3 regions of the Streptomyces sp. NPDC003077 genome follow, and region 3 is predicted to be linked to each of the others. Evidence: riboswitches for the same ligand, from Rfam matches in the RefSeq annotation. Region 3 holds a riboswitch; each other region holds the start of a gene.

Region 1 (3,250 bases), on a different contig from region 3:
AGGATCTCGCGAGCTACGACGACGTCGATGGACGGCACGTTGTCTCCTTCATGGGTGTCTTGAGTTCTGCGGCACGAGCCTAACGGCCTCCGGGGGTTCCGCTCGCCCTCGGCCCGGCCCGTGGGACAAAAAGAGGACCAAAGGCCCAGTTCACTGCCCGTATCCCGACATTGTTCGCTCAACGGGAAAGTTGCCCGACGGCGGGGTGGGGTGGGGGCGATCGCACGACTAACGCGCTGGTGGGAGGCTGTACGAATCAACTCGTACTTGGCTCCGGTGCCGCGCCGTTTCCGCCGGTCCGGGAGCCCCGGCGTCCGCGGGAGCGGGGGGCGGGCGGCCGGTGAACACTGGGGGAACGGTGGGCGCGAAAGGCCCAATCCGGATTTGTCGGGTGGGCGAGGCCGTCGGCTCCGGCGGGGTGCCGGGGCAACGGAAAGCCCCGCCGTGCCGCATTCGGGGGGTACGCGGCACGGCGGGGCGGTGTCGGGCGGGGCGCTCGTCGAGCGAGCGTCCCTGGTCCGTCCGGGGGGGCGTCCCGGGGCGGGACGGGGAGCGGACCGATGCCCGAGTCCCTGGGGGGAGGCCGGAACGGGCTCCCCGGGGGTCCGGATCGGGCTCCCAAGGGTCCGGATCAGACTCCCCGGGTGCCCGGATCAGACTCCCTGCGGGGTCCGGATCAGACGTTGAGCTTCTGGCCGGGGAAGATCAGGTTCGGGTTGCCACCGATGACGGACTTGTTGTCCGCGTAGACCTTCTTCCAGTTCGTGCCGTGCGCGGCAGCGATCTTGGCCAGGGTGTCGCCCGACTTGACGGTGTAGTTGCCGTGGCCCTTGACGACGTTGGCACGCGGCTGCGCCGGGGCGCTGCGCACGGTCTCGCGGGCCTGCTGGCGCGGAGCCTGCTTGGCCTGCGGGGCCTGGGCGCGGGTCTCCTGGCGCGAGGTGGAGTGCGACTGGCTCCGGGTGTGCGAGGAGGAGCCGGAACCGGAGGTGCTGACGTCGGCCTTCGGGCCACCGGCGGACAGGTTGCCGGCGCCGGCGCAGGACCAGGCACCCGGGCCCTGCATGGCGAGCAGCCGCTCGGCCACGGCTATCTGCTGGCCCTTGGTGGCCAGGTCGGCACGGGAGGCGTAGTTGAGGCCGCCGGCCGCCGCCCAGCTGGACTGGGAGAACTGGAGGCCGCCGTAGTAGCCGTTGCCGGTGTTGATCGACCAGTTGCCGCCGGACTCGCACTGGGCGACCTTGTCCCAGGTGGAGACGGAGGCGGCGTTCGCGGAGGTGGCACCCATCAGCGGCACGGCCACGGCGGCACCGGCGACACCGGCGAGCGTGGCGACGCGGACGGCCTTGGACGGACGGCGGTGCTTGCCCTTGGCGTTGAGCATGGTGGTTTCCCTCACCGACGCCTACGAGGTGAGCTGTCGGGTTCGGGCAGGAGAGTTGCCCGGCCTCGTGTTGCCACGTGGCTTCACCCCTAGCCGGTCCGTCCCGTTCTCACGGGCCGGGGGCCGGCGCCTACCTTGGTTCCCCCGCTCCTGCCTACGGCGCTTACGCGTCGACGTCCTCCGATCACCGGCAGGATTCGGCGTGTGATCGTCGGGCCCGCTTTGGCGAGCGGTCATGACCGTAAGCATCAAACTGCTGTTCGTTCAAACCCCTGCCGTTACCGGGAATTGACCATTCCGCGGGCCGCAATGCGTGCATTTCCGCAGGTAGACGGCGGTATCGAATCGAAGGACGGGCCGGGACACGCCGGAAGGGAACGAGACCCATATCTCACTTTCGCTAAACCGGGACATCGCGCCCCAAAAGCCCCTGATTTTCGGGGGCCGGCGCCCCACCGGGCACCGGCCCCCGAAGACCCTCCCGCGGTCGTCAGTGGTCGAGGACCAGCCGCTGACCAGGGTGGATGAGGTCCGGGTCGTCCCCGATCACACGTTCGTTCGCCTTGTACAGGGCGGGCCAGCCACCGGGGACCTCCTTGTGCTCCGCGATGACTGACAGGTTGTCACCCGGGCGGACGGTGTAGTCGTCGGCGACGGGCGCCTCCGGGCGGGCCCCGCCGCCGCGCGACGCGTGCCGCCCTGCGGACCGGTCGGCGTCCGCGCCGCCCGCCTCCGCCGGGTCCTGCGGGCCGCGATGCCGGCCCTGCGCGGGGGCGTCGGCGGCGTCCGGGGCGGTCGGGGCGCCCGGGGTCGCGGCGCCGGACGGCGGGGCGGTCTCGGGGGAGGTCGCGGACGGGTCGGCCGTGGACGGGTCGGTCGCGGACGAGCCGGACGCGGACGAGCCGGTCGCGCCGTCCGGGGAGGCGGTGCCCGACGGGTGGGACGGGTCGGCGGTGCCGCGTGTCCCGTCGCGTGCCGGGATGCCGGCGTCCGGCGACGGCGTGTGGCCGGGGGTGCGGGTGTCGGTGGGGGCGCGGCGACCGGCGCCGGAACCGGTTCCGGACTTGTCGGACTTGCCGGACTCGTCGGGGGAAGCGGTGCCGGACGGCGTGGACCCGTGAGTCGGCGCGGGGGTGGCGGGCGCGGAGTGCGTGGGGGCCGGGGCGGGCGTGGCGGTGCCGCCCGGGTCGACGCTGGGGGCCTTGCCGCCCTTGGCCAGCCCGGCGTCGGTCGCGCAGTTCTGCCACGCGCCCGGGCCCTGGGCGTCCAGGATCGCCTGGGCCACGGCTATCTGCTGGGACCGGCTGGCGAGGTCGGGACGGGAGGCGTACGCCGTCCCGCCGTGTCTCTCCCACAGGTCCTGACTCAGCTGAAGGCCGCCGTAATAGCCGTTGCCCTGGTTGGCGCTCCACACGCCACCGCTTTCACATTGGGCGACGCGGTCCCATGTGGCGGTGTCCGCGGCGTGGGCGGCGCCGGCGGCGCCGAACAGCGGCATGGCGATTCCCGCGCCGGCGACACCCGCCGTCACGAAGATGGCCGGAGCTTGACGGGGGCGACGGTGTCGGCCGTTCCCGGAGCGCATGCGGTTGCCTTTCGAGCGGCGGTTGAGTTGTCGATCGCAAGAACGTAGCGGGGGCGACGGACCGTCACAAGCCGGTGTAGCAAAGATCACGCGGAGGTCACGCATGCGTTAAAGTGGTGACGACGTGTCAGTTGCGGGGTCGCTGTCGCCCTTCGCGTCCCAGGTCACCGGCAGGGCCCGCAGCCCCCGCATGATCAGTCCGCCGCGCCAGCGCAGCTCCTCCGGAGCCACCGCCAGCTCGATGTCCGGCAGCCGCGTCAGCAGGGTGGCCAGCGCGGATT
Region 2 (3,250 bases), on a different contig from region 3:
CCGAGGCGATCCGCCTCATCGTCTCCGAACTGGCCACCAACGCCATCCAGCACACCTTCGGCCAGTCCCCGGAGTTCACCGTCGACGTCCAGCTCGACCGCGACGAACGGCTGCGGATCGGCGTCACCGACAGCCACCCCCGCTGGCCGCAGCGACTGCCGGCCGCCGTGCAGCAGGACAACGGCCGGGGCATGGTCATCATCCGCTACCTCGCCGCGGAGGCGGGCGGACGGCTGACGGTCGTGCCGACGCCCTCCGGCGGCAAGACCGTGTGGATCACCCTGCCTTGGGAGCCACCGGCTCCCTGAGGGGCGTGGACCCGGACGCCTCGCCCTTCTCAGGGGCGGTTCGGCGGCGGGAGGCGTGGCCGCTTTCGGGGACGGTCCGGCGGTGAGGCGCCCGGCCGCTCTTCGGACGGTTCACCCCCGGCGAGGCGCCCGACCCCCCTGGGACGGGTTCACCGGCGAGGCGCCTGACCGTTCCGCCGTGGCTCGTCTTCCCACCGGTCCGCGGCCCGCTTGACGTGTCCGTTGCGGTGGCCCAGGACGCGGGGGAGCACCGCCCACAGCGCGCCGCACATCACCAGCGTCGCCGCGCTCGCCACCACGCCCGCGCCCCGGCCCACGACCACGTCGACGACCAGCATCACCGCGCCCGTCAGCGCCAGGGCCAGTACCGCCATCCCCACCCCGGCCAGCCGTGAGGACACCATCACGATCAGCCGCTTCGCGCGCCGCTGGAACAGCATCCGGTGGGCCGCGACGGGCGCCGTGAGCAGCACCGCCGCCAGGACGGCCAGCAGCAGCGTCGCGACGTAGGTGTCCCGCTGCACCTCGTCCAGGGAACCGAACCGCGGCGTGAACGCCAGGGTCAGCAGGAACGCGAACAGGATCTGCACCCCCGTCTGCATGACCCGCAGTTCCTGCAGCAGCTCGGAGAAGTTGCGGTCGTAGCGCTCCAGTGTCGTCTCGTTGCGGTCCGGGCACCCGTCGGAGGGGGCGTCCGGGAGCGGGGGACGGTCGCGGTGGCCGGTGGTCGGGGAGCTCATGCCCTACGGGTAACCGGGTATGGCGTGAACAGTCGCCTCGGGACGGGCACCCGGGGACGTCCAGGGGGAAGAGAGCCGGGCGCGCGCCGGAGGAAGGGGCGGGTACGGGGACCGGCGGGGTCGCCGTGGCAGCGGCCGTACGGGTGCCCCCTGGGGGCCGGGCCCGGCGCGGTGGGCCCGACCCGGCCATGACACGTCAGGGCACGTCAGGACACGCGGCCGTACAGCACGTTGCGCGTCCAGATCTTCTCCAGCCGCACCACCGCTCCCGTCTTGGGGGCGTGCCAGATCTTGTTCGAGCCCGCGTAGATGCCGACGTGGTGGATGCCCCGGGAGGACTTGAAGAAGACCAGGTCACCGTGTTTGCGGGCGGATGCCGGAATGTGCCGGGTCCGGTTGTACTGCGATGCGGCGGTCCGCGGCAGGCTCTTGCCCGCGCGCTTGAACGAGTAGAGCGTCAGGCCCGAGCAGTCGAAACGGTGCGGCCCCGTCGCGCCGTACTGGTACGGCGCGCCCTTCTTCGAGGCGGCGATCCGCAGCGCCTGGGCCGAGACCGAACCGGCCTCGGCCTCCGGCGTGCCGCCCGGGATCAGCGTGCCGGCCCCGACCGTGGCCACGGCCAGGGCGGAGACCATGCCGGCGCGCGCCAGCACGGGAGCAAGTGAAATCCGCGCGTTCATGCGCAACCCTTCGTCAGTCGCCTGCGAAGGAAGACCTGTCGGGTTCGGGCAGGCGAAGAATGCCCGGCCGAGGGCTCGGCTTCACCCCAAGGGACCCTGCGGCCGGAAGGCCGGCGGCCCCGTCGTGCTCGGGTCCTCCGCTCCTGCCGTCAGGCGCATCGACCGGGCATCCGGGGCGGCGGCAGGATTCGGCGCCCGTCCGGACCGCCCCGCCGCTGTGGCGGGGGCTTGTCGTCTCAGGGATCGTCACGCACCAAGGGGTCCGGTTCCGAGTTGAAACGGCCATATGTGAGGCTGGCCACGACTGACCCATTCAGGTGGACAACGCCCGCTTCGCTCCCCGCCCGCGACCCGTGCCGACGCCCGTACCAGGAGCGGAACGACATATTCCGCGCGACACGTCAACAGATCGCGCAAATCGAACTCGTCATCAGTTGTCGGTGCCCCTCCGCCGATCGTGCGAGCCCGACCGGCTCCGGTCGGAGCAACGCCGTCGCGGGAGGGGCGACTGATGGCGTGCCACCTCTGCGTTCTTTGCGGCAGGCGCCGGGCTCGCCGGGCGCCGACGGGCCGTCCGGGGCCCGGGTGGCGGGGCGGCGGGCAGGGTGTGACGGCTCTTCGGACGCGGTCGGAGCGGGGTTGGTTGAGCCTTCCGGCGGACCGTGAGGTGTGTTGGTGATGACGGTCCGATGGGAGGTGCCGGCACGGGGGCAGGCGGGAGCCGGGCATCGTGCTCGTGTTCGACGACCCGGCCGCCGCCCCGCCCTCAGCCGCGCTGCTCCTCCTGGGCCTGTGCCAGCCGCTCCTGGGCCTCGGCCAGGTCCTCCGCGGTCGGCGCGTCGTCCTGAGTCAGCTTCAGCCGCCAGTAGCCGGTGAAGTCCACGGACCGCTTGTCCAGCCCGCGCTCCTGAAGGAGGTGACGGCGCAGGGTCCGCACCGTCCCCGCCTCGCCGGCCAGCCAGGCGAACACCCGGCCCGGCCCGAACGCCGCACCCCGCACCGCCCGGACCAGCGCGTCCCCGTGCCCGGGCGGGACCGCGCCACGGTGCACCCAGTGGACGGTGACCTCGGCACGCGTAGCGAACCGCTGTTCCTCGGCGGCGTCCGCCACCTCGATGTACGCCGCCGCGCGGGCGCCCTCCGGGAGGGATTCGAGGAGCGTGCCGATCGCGGGCAGCGCGGACTGGTCCCCGGCGAACAGGTACCAATCGGCGTCACCCAGCGGACGGGCGTACACCGCTGACGGCCCGTACCGGCCGAGCGTGTCACCGGGACGGGCGGAAAGCGCCCACCGCGTGGCCGGGCCGCCGTTGTCGTGCAGCAGGAAATCGATGTCGATGAGGTGCTGCTCGGGGTGATGGGCGCGGACCGTGTAGCTGCGCATATACGGCCGTTCGTCCTCGGGAATGGCGAGCAATGCCTGATACCACCGCATGGCGTCGCCGTCCGGGTCGGGTTCGGGAAGCCGGGGGACGCTCTGCCCCGGCCGCGGGAAACAGAGTTTGAGCTGCTGGTCGGGCCA
Region 3 (3,250 bases):
GCTCCCGTAGATCGGCATCGTGTAGATCGACTCGACCCGTACGCTCGCACCCGGCTTCGGCGCGTGGATCATCTGTCCGCCGCCGATGTACATCCCGACGTGGCTGATGTCGCCGAAGAAGAACACCAGGTCACCGGGTGCGAGGGCGGACGTGGAGACGCGTTGGCCGACCTTGACCTGGTCCCACGTCGTACGGGGCAGGGAGACGCCCGCCGCCCGCCAGGCCGCCTGGGTGAGGCCGGAGCAGTCGTAGGAGCTCGGCCCGGTCGCGCCCCAGACGTACGGCTTCCCGACCTGTGCGCGGGCGAAGGAGATCGCCTGCCCGGCCCGTCCGGAGTACGAACCCGAAGGCGCGCCCGCGAAGGTGCCCGCGCTCTGTTTCCGCGTTTCCTGTTGGCGGCGGCGTTCGGCGGCGGCCTGCTGACGGGCCAGTTCCTGGGCCTTGCGTTTGGCCTCGGCCGCCCGCTTGCGTTCCAGGGCCGCGAGCCGGGCCTTCTCCTCGGCGGTCAGGCGGGCCAGCAGTTGCCGGGCCTGACGCAACTTGTCCTGAACGGCGCTCTTGTTCCGCTTGAGGTCGGCCTCCGTGTCCCGCAGCTGTTCCAGGCTCCGGGCGGCCTGGGCGCGCTTGCGCGTGGTCTGGGCCCGCTGCTCCTGGTAGTCGGTGACCGCCTGCTGCTGCCGGTCGGTCAGCCGCTCCATGAGGTGCTTGCGGTCGGCGAACTCCTGCGGCTCGTCGGCGAGCATCAGTTGGGCGGTCGGGCTCATGGCGCCCGAGCGGTACTGGGCGGAGGCGTAGACGCCGAGGTCGCGCCGGGCGTCGTTCATCTTCTGGGCGAGCCGGGCGATCTCGTCCTGGAGGGCTTCGACCGCGTCGCGCTGCCGGTCGGCGCGCTCCTTGGCCGCGTTGTACTTCTGGGTCGCCGTCCCGGCCTGGTGGTAGAGGTCGTCGACCTGCCGTTTGACCTGCTCGATGGTGGGCTTCGGGGCTTTGGGCGAGCCGGGCGCCGCGTCCGCGGCCTGGGCGAACAGCGTGACGGAGGCGAGCGCCGCGGTGGTGAGCCCGGCGGCGGCGCGGCGGACGGTCGAGTCGAGTAAGCGTGGGCGCGGCTTTCGGTGGGACGCCAAGGCCGGTGACTCCTTCCGTGGACCGCCTACCGGGTGAGCTGTCGGGTTCGGGCGGTGGCGCTGACGGAAGGGTTGCCCTACGGCCGTACGGTCTCCCGGGGGCTGCGGCCGGTGGCGTCGCCGAGCTCTCCAGGGGGCCGGACCGACCGATTCACCCCGGTGGTACGTGTGGGTCCCCGGCTCCGGACGCCTCGGGCGGTACGGCTCGTGGCAGGCCGGACTCGGCGGAGGCGGCCCGTGCCGGCGCTGTCACCGACGAGGGGTCGGGCCGTCTGAGCGAGCACGGTAGCCACCGGGTGCGAGTTCTGTGAAGGCTGGTGTTCGATATGGCCCGAATCCTTTTCGTGGTGCGTGGAACCCTTCCGGGCGGGGAGCGAGGCGGTTCCGGGGTGGACCGAGGGTGTCCGGGGGTGGACTGAGAGTCTCTGGGGGCGGACGAGGGCGCCCGAAGGTGCCCGAGGAGCGGCGGAGCTTCGTACGTCGCGTCTGCCCGTGCCCGGCCGCTCACTTCTCGTACGGAGTCCCTTGGCGCTCGTACGCCTCCGCCGTGGCCTCCTGTAGCCGTTCCGCAGCCGCCCGTACGTCCTCAACCAGCCGTTTCCCCTCCGCCGCCGTGGGATGTCAGTGGGTCGGCCTACACTCGGTGGGCGATGAGCAGCCTCTTTGACGACAGCTTCCTGGCGGATCTGGACCCCAAGGGCGAGGAACTTCCGCCGCCTCCCGAGGACGAGGACCGTCCGGCACCGGAGGAGATCCCGGCCGACCTCTTCGGGGACGCGTTCGACGTGCCGCCCGCCCCCCGGGACGCGTACTACCGGGACGGCGCCGCGCGCCCCGTCATCGACACGTCGTCGCTGCTCGTCGGGCTGAACGAGCAGCAGAAGGCGGCCGTGGTGCACACGGGATCGCCGCTGCTGATCGTCGCGGGCGCGGGCTCCGGCAAGACCCGCGTGCTGACCCACCGCATCGCGCACCTGCTCGGCGCGCGCGGGGTGCACCCCGGCCAGATCCTGGCGATCACCTTCACCAACAAGGCCGCGGGCGAGATGAAGGAGCGGGTGGCCGAGCTGGTGGGGCCGCGCGCCAATGTGATGTGGGTCTCCACGTTCCACAGCGCGTGCGTGCGCATCCTGCGCCGGGAGTCCAAGAAGCTGGGCTTCACGTCGTCGTTCTCGATCTACGACGCGGCCGATTCCAAGCGCCTGATGGCGCTGGTGTGCCGGGATCTGGATCTGGACCCCAAGCGCTTCCCGCCCAAGTCCTTCAGCGCGAAGATCTCCAACCTCAAGAACGAGCTCGTCGACGAGGAGGCCTTCGCGGCTCAGGCCGCCGATGGTTTCGAAAAGACGCTGGCCCAGGCGTACGCGCTGTACCAGTCGCGGCTGCGCGAGGCCAACGCGCTGGACTTCGACGACATCATCATGACGACGGTCCACCTGCTCCAGGCGTTCCCCGACGTCGCCGAGCACTACCGCCGCCGCTTCCGGCACGTCCTGGTGGACGAGTACCAGGACACCAACCACGCGCAGTACACCCTCGTCCGCGAGCTGGTGGGCCCGGCGGAGGACGCCGCCGAGCTGTGCGTGGTGGGCGACGCCGACCAGTCGATCTACGCGTTCCGGGGCGCCACGATCCGCAACATCCTCCAGTTCGAGGAGGACTATCCGGACGCCACGACGATCATGCTGGAGCAGAACTACCGCTCCTCGCAGACGATCCTGAACGCCGCCAACGCCGTCATCGAGCGCAACGAGAACCGCCGCCCGAAGAACCTGTGGACCGAGGCCGGCGCCGGCGCCAAGATCACCGGGTATGTGGCCGACACCGAGCACGACGAGGCCCAGTTCGTCGCCGACGAGATCGACCGGCTCACCGACGCGGGCGACGCCAAGGCGAGCGACGTCGCGGTCTTCTACCGCACCAACGCGCAGTCCCGTGTCTTCGAAGAGATCTTCATCCGGGTCGGGCTGCCCTACAAGGTCGTCGGCGGCGTGCGCTTCTACGAGCGCAAGGAGGTCCGGGACGTCCTGGCGTACCTGCGGGTGCTGGCCAACCCGGAGGACACCGTCCCGCTGCGCCGCATCCTCAACGTCCCCAAGCGCGGCATCGGCGAGCGCGCGGAGGC

The links. A riboswitch is a leader RNA that binds a small molecule or an ion and turns the genes downstream of it on or off. The one in region 3 is predicted to bind cyclic di-AMP.
Region 1: linked by a shared signal. The riboswitch ahead of ABZX96_RS01265 (transglycosylase family protein) and the one ahead of ABZX96_RS04535 (NlpC/P60 family protein) in region 3 are both predicted to bind cyclic di-AMP.
Region 2: linked by a shared signal. The riboswitch ahead of ABZX96_RS14965 (C40 family peptidase) and the one ahead of ABZX96_RS04535 (NlpC/P60 family protein) in region 3 are both predicted to bind cyclic di-AMP.

Annotation. Positions count from the first base shown of each region.
Region 1 covers NZ_JBEXNM010000001.1:306,896-310,145, reverse strand. Annotated here, with positions in the region: gene eno (phosphopyruvate hydratase) at 1-38, opposite strand, end outside; gene ABZX96_RS01265 (transglycosylase family protein) at 677-1,384, opposite strand; cyclic di-AMP (ydaO/yuaA leader) riboswitch at 1,388-1,597, opposite strand; gene ABZX96_RS01260 (transglycosylase family protein) at 1,875-2,882, opposite strand; gene ABZX96_RS01255 (cytochrome P450) at 3,078-3,250, opposite strand, start outside.
Region 2 covers NZ_JBEXNM010000018.1:30,464-33,713, reverse strand. Annotated here, with positions in the region: gene ABZX96_RS14975 (ATP-binding protein) at 1-308, shown strand, start outside; gene ABZX96_RS14970 (DUF6328 family protein) at 458-1,048, opposite strand; gene ABZX96_RS14965 (C40 family peptidase) at 1,255-1,728, opposite strand; cyclic di-AMP (ydaO/yuaA leader) riboswitch at 1,732-1,894, opposite strand; gene ABZX96_RS14960 (siderophore-interacting protein) at 2,495-3,250, opposite strand, start outside.
Region 3 covers NZ_JBEXNM010000004.1:121,050-124,299, forward strand. Annotated here, with positions in the region: gene ABZX96_RS04535 (NlpC/P60 family protein) at 1-1,125, opposite strand, end outside; cyclic di-AMP (ydaO/yuaA leader) riboswitch at 1,133-1,333, opposite strand; gene pcrA (DNA helicase PcrA) at 1,776-3,250, shown strand, end outside.